Linked DNA regions of Ruminococcus albus AD2013. The protein of the gene in region 1 interacts with the protein of each later gene in a pairwise test. Links are inferred from orthologs where the notes say so. Each region holds a gene or a part of one and is shown in the gene's direction. Other genes may lie near its edges.

Region 1 (2,852 bases):
GGATACGATGGGGACAACCCAAACCTGACAAAGGAAGAGAAAGGCATAGATAAAAAGGACGAAAGCAGTCTCTCAAGCAGTTCTTCCAAGCCCGACAGCAGCAAAACTGATATTAATAACAGTTCCCGAAAACCTCTGAACAACAGCAAAGCCAATACCAACAGCAGAACATCTCCTAAAAATAACAGTAATGGTTCCAACAGCAAGTCAGGGGGCAGAGGAGCGATAGGCAAAAATTCTAACGGCAAAAACAGCGATGCCTCTGCATATGACAGCAAAAACAGCAGCAAGCCTGATGGAAGCGGCGGTATAGTAAGATCACCTGTGGCGAAAACTATAGGCATGACTTTGATCGCTGTAGTTGCAGGACTTGCAGCAATTGTCATCAACCGAAAGAGAAGCCTTGATAAGATGCACGAAAGCTGCACGCAAAAAGATCTTGCTAAGAGAGTTACAGCCATATACACCTACTCGCTGAAATATCTCTCTGTTCTGCACATCGAAGTCAAGAAAAATCTATCAGATATGCAGATATGTGATGAGCTGATAAATAAGTGTCATGAGCAGCGGATACATCAGCTTGATGACAAACTGACAGAGCTGACGATAATGGCAGTTGAAGCAAATATGAGCGCAGACAGTATCACCGAAGAAGAAGCTGCAAAAGCCGAGGAGATAATGAGAAGCATCTCCGAGGATATAGTGGCAAAGAAACTTGATATTATATCAAAGCTCTCGGCGAAATATATTTACTGTCTGTATTGATCGGAAAGGATATGAATCTAATGGCTAACAAGATGAAAAACAAGTACGGAAATCCTCAGAAGAATATCGATGCTTTCAAAGCAGCAGAGTCTGCAAAACTTGCAAAAGAAGTTGACAAGCAGCTTGTCCACAACACAGTGCCGACCGATAGAAAACCCATGCTTATGAGGATCATCGTACTGGCAGTAGTTGCTGTGATGGTGCTCGGCATAGTTATCGGTGCAGTAGCAGGCGGTATATTCTGATGGTAAATATCGGAAACAGCTGGGATGAAATCCTGGCAGAGGAATTCAAGAGCGAATACTACCTGAAACTTCGGGAATTTCTCAAAAGAGAATATGCACAGCAGACCATCTACCCGAATATGTATGACATTTTCAACGCCCTGAAATACACAGCGTACGAGGACGTAAAGGTTGTCATAATCGGACAGGATCCCTATCACGGTGAAGGACAGGCTCACGGGCTTTGTTTTTCGGTCAAAAGAGGTGTAATGCCTCCCCCGTCATTGCAGAACATATTCAAGGAACTGCAAAACGATGTGGGTTTCCGTATACCGAATAACGGCGAACTTACCGACTGGACAAGTCAGGGCGTCCTTCTGCTGAATGCTGTACTAACAGTACGTGCAGGACAGGCAAATTCTCACCGCGGTATAGGCTGGGAACAGCTGACTGATGCTGTGATACGCAAGCTGAACGAGCGTGAAAAACCCATAGTATTCATGCTGTGGGGCAGGAACGCCAAGGAGAAGCAAAAGCTGATAACAAACAGCAGACACCTTGTTCTGACAGCAGCCCACCCTTCTCCCCTTTCGGCGTACAACGGATTTTTCGGATGCAGACATTTTTCCATCGCAAATGAATTTCTGGCACAAACCGGCCAGGAACCTATTGATTGGAGCATTTCGGATAAATAGAATAAAATCCCGAAACACAGCAGTTTCGGGAGTTTTTATCGTTTTTATAGGGTCTTGGCATATTCGGTGAGCAGATCATGTATCGGCTCACAGTATTCCGCTTTTTCAATAAGACGCTTTACATTTCGCTTTGTGACCATCTCTCTGAGTTCGAGAACTTTTCTGACAGTATCAACATCAGAATTTTCGATAGCCATGCCTATCATCTTTGCAAAATTCTTCTTGACATACTCTGCTGCACCCTCGATGCCCGCAAAGTACATACGGAATATCAGCGCGTACTTTGGCTTATGGTCAAACATGATGCTGAAATCACGATCAAACACAAGCATAAAACACTCGTTATATGGTGTTTCGCGCGGGTAGAATGTCATCTCGCCGCGGCTGCCGTTAAGGTGTATGCAGGTATCATCAGCAAACTCTGGATCACCATCGACCTCAACGCCGTCGGGTAGATAAACGTCCGTAAGAAGATTGGTGTTTCTAAAGGAGTAACTGCTTATCTTTTTCAGACTTTTCGGGAGAGTGATGTTTTTCAGCTTTGTGCAGCCAGCAAAAGCATAGTCGCATATCTCTTCAACGCCTTCCGGGATAACACCGCTGTCCTTGCAGGCAGAACAGTATACCAGTTTGGTCAGGTCCTTATCAAAAAGCATACCATCTGAAATAGTGAAATATGGATTTTCATTACTCAAAATCAAATCATCCAGCAAACTGCACCCGGCAAGCGCAGCAGGTTCTATCTCACTGAGTGTTGAGGGAAGCGACAATGTTTTCAGATTAGGGCAGTTTAGAAATGCACCATTACCGAGAGTTTCCGTGCCCTCGCTTATGACTGCACGTTCAAGTCTCTCGCAATTTCTGAAAGCGGCGTTGCCTATGGTTTTAAGGCTGACAGGAAGCAGGATCTCTTTCAGCTTGATACATTCAAAAAACGCATTTTGATCAATAGTAACGAGACCATTTTCGATCGTCACCTTTTCAAGACACTTACAGCCCTGAAAAGCACTATCGCATATCTCCTCGACATTTGCAGGGATATACATCTCGGTAAGCCCGGACCACATAAACGCACTGTCGCCTATCTTTTTAAGGGTATTCGGCAACTTTACCCGCTTTAAGTTATGAGCACCGCAGAATGCAGCTTCATCTATCTCTGTAACACCTT
Region 2 (2,959 bases), 2.7 Mb from region 1 along the record:
ATCTCCGTTCCACGCTCTATGTATCCATGCCCAAAAAAGCAAACTGTGTAAATATTCATAGCAACTGCTCCTATTCACTTTTGTTACCATATATTATACACCTAAATGTCCATATATTCAAGCCCACACGGATATTATTTTATTGTCCGATAAGGTATATAATAATAGTAACCAATAAGAAAGGGGCGGTTTTATGGAAGTCGGCAAGAAACTGCACAAACTTAGGGAAGATAAGAAAATGTCTATGTACCGCCTTACACAGCTCACAGGAGTGTCGGGACACCATATCAAGGGCATTGAAGAAGGCACACGGCAGCCCACCATTGAAACGCTGAATCGTCTGGCAGTCGCTCTCGGTTCTTCACTTGCGGAGATGTTCAATGATGATACGGAATGCACCTATCTTACGGAGAAAGAACGGCACTTGATTGAGAATTTCCGCAGGCTGTCTGATGAAAAAGCAGATGCTCTGCTGAATATGAGCGATGTTCTGAATAAATAAGCGATGGCTACTGTAAAAGATGCAGTAGCCTTATTTTTTTGCCCATACTGGACTTATAAGTCCTCGGTGAAATATTTAGAAAAACGCCCGTCGAATCATTGACTATTTGTGCAGATTGTGCTATAATATAATGGATAATACCTTGCGTTATGTGAGGTAGTTGGAGGTTTACAATGATTACCGGTGTCATTAAGAATAAGATAGATAAAATATGGACTGATATATGGGCTGGCGGTATCACCAATCCGTTGACGGTCATTGAACAGCTCACTTATCTGATGTTTATACGCTCCCTCGATGAAAAAGAGCTTGAAAACGAAGAATTTGCCAATATGACGGGCGATACTGCCGATCTGATCTTTCCTCAGTCGGAGATCGGACAGGCTATGCGTTGGAGCAAGTTCAAGGATAAGGACGCTCGTGATATTTTCAGTATTATCTCGAAATATGCCTTTCCTGCGGTAAAGAAAATGAAGTATGGCAAGCTCCCTGATTTTGACGATAAGGGTGAGCTGATAGAAATTCCAGACCGTGAGGACGGTGAACAGGAACAGACAGCTTTCACTCGATACATGGATAGTGCCGTGTTCGTTATCCCTAATCCGCAGGTGTTGCAGAAAATCATCACGGGGCTTGACGATCTTTATGAGCATGATATAGCTGACCTCGATATGCAGGGTGATCTGTATGAGTATATGCTCGGTAAGCTCTCTACGGCAGGTCAAAACGGACAGTTCCGTACTCCGAAACATATCCGTGAGATGATGGTGGAGCTGGTTGCACCCACTCCCGACGATGTGATATGCGATCCTGCCTGCGGTACAGCCGGATTTCTCGTTTCCGCAGCCGAATATATCCGTAAGCATTATGAGGATACCATGACCGATGAGCAATGGGCTGACTTTGCTACAAAGACCTTTACGGGCTATGATACTGACCAGACGATGCTCCGTATCTCGGCTATGAACCTGATGCTCCATTCTATCACCAATCCCGATATTGACTATAAGGACAGCGTTTCAAAGCAGAACAGCGTCAGCGGCAAATACACCGTCTGCCTTGCAAATCCGCCGTTCAAGGGTTCTGTTGATGCGGAGAGTATCAACGACAACCTGAAAGCTGTCACAAACACGAAAAAGACGGAACTGCTGTTCCTTGCACTGTTCCTGCGTCTGCTGCAAAAGGGCGGCAGATGTGCTTGTATCGTGCCTGACGGTGTGCTGTTTGGTTCGAGCAAGGCGCACAAGTCTATCCGCAAGGAACTGATCGAAAATCATCAGCTCAAAGCCGTTATTTCCATGCCCAGCGGTGTTTTCAAGCCCTATGCAGGCGTTTCCACGGCGGTGCTGGTGTTCGTCAAGACCGATGCAGGCGGCACGGATAACGTGTGGTTCTATGATATGAGGGCGGACGGTTTCTCCCTTGATGACAAGCGCTCGGAGATAGCTGAAAACGATATTCCCGATATTATCGCCCGATTCCACAACCCTGACGGTGAGCGTGACAGGGAGCGCACAGAGCAGAGCTTTTTTGTGCCAAAGCTGGAGATCGTGGACAACGACTATGACCTGTCTATCAACAAGTACAAGAAAACCGAATATGTGGCGGTGGAATATCCTCCGACAAGCGAGATCATGGCAGACCTTGACGGGCTTTACAAAGAGCTTGGCGGTGTGCTGTCGGAGTTGGGAGGATTGCTGAATGAGTAAAATCCAATTAAAAGATATTTGTTGCTTTTCTAAAGGCAGTCAAATCAATGGTGATGAACTTATTGATAATGGTGAATATGATTATCTAAATGGAGGTATAAACCCCTCTGGTAAATGGAGTGATTTCAATGTATCAGGCGGCACTATTACAATAAGTGAAGGTGGTAATTCATGTGGATATGTGAATTATATGCCAGCCCCATTTTGGTGTGGTGCGCATTGTTACTATCTTTATGATTTAAGGTGTGAAGTGAAGTATCTATATTATGCCTTGAAAAGCCAACAAGATAGAATAATGAAACTTCGCTCAGGAGCTTGTATGCCTAATATCAAAAAAAGTGATATAGGTAGTTTTACTTTTGAATATACCGAGGATACAAGTGTTCAACACATAATAGTCTCTAACCTCGACAAAGTAACCCACACAATAGACCTCTGCAACGCTATCCTTGAAAAGCTTGATCTGCTTGTCAAATCACGGTTTGTGGAGATGTTTTGTGGAACAAACGATTGGAAATATGTACATATTCAGGATATATGCACGGATATGAGAACAGGACCGTTTGGAAGCGCATTGCATCATGATGAGTTTGTAGATAGTGGCGTATTTGTTCTCGGCATTGACAATGCCGTAGAGAATGAGTTTTCATATAACAGAATGAGGTATATCACAGAAGCAAAATATCAGCAACTAAAAAGATACACTGTAAAACCTCTTGATGTTATCATTACCATTATGGGAACAGTA

Evidence for each region. Proteins that work in one complex are often made in the same cells at the same time.
Region 2: the proteins of N773_RS0103360 (region 1) and N773_RS0115875 interact in binary tests that used the Escherichia coli proteins (3 or more experiments, as listed by UniProt). The link is inferred for Ruminococcus albus AD2013 from one-to-one orthologs.

Annotation. Positions count from the first base shown.
Region 1 is NZ_JAGS01000001.1:766,068-768,919, reverse strand. Bases 11-2,846 are described here. They hold N773_RS0103360 (uracil-DNA glycosylase), read left to right. Parts: upstream 11-1,009; coding sequence 1,010-1,684; downstream 1,685-2,846. Other genes in these bases: N773_RS0103355 (leucine-rich repeat domain-containing protein), read right to left, coding at 1,729-2,846; N773_RS0103365 (hypothetical protein), read left to right, coding at 786-1,010; N773_RS0103370 (transglutaminase-like domain-containing protein), read left to right, coding at 11-765. Outside these bases: more of N773_RS0103370, read left to right, coding at 1-10; more of N773_RS0103355, read right to left, coding at 2,847-2,852. UniProt on the Escherichia coli protein: Excises uracil residues from the DNA which can arise as a result of misincorporation of dUMP residues by DNA polymerase or due to deamination of cytosine.
Region 2 is NZ_JAGS01000001.1:3,509,158-3,512,116, forward strand. What follows is about bases 1-2,943. They hold N773_RS0115875 (type I restriction-modification system subunit M), read left to right. Parts: upstream 1-675; coding sequence 676-2,211; downstream 2,212-2,943. Other genes in these bases: N773_RS22665 (hypothetical protein), read right to left, coding at 1-59; N773_RS21400 (helix-turn-helix domain-containing protein), read left to right, coding at 194-502; N773_RS20380 (restriction endonuclease subunit S), read left to right, coding at 2,204-2,943. Also shown: more of N773_RS20380, read left to right, coding at 2,944-2,959. UniProt on the Escherichia coli protein: The subtype gamma methyltransferase (M) subunit of a type I restriction enzyme. The M and S subunits together form a methyltransferase (MTase) that methylates A-2 on the top and A-3 on the bottom strand of the sequence 5'-AACN(6)GTGC-3'.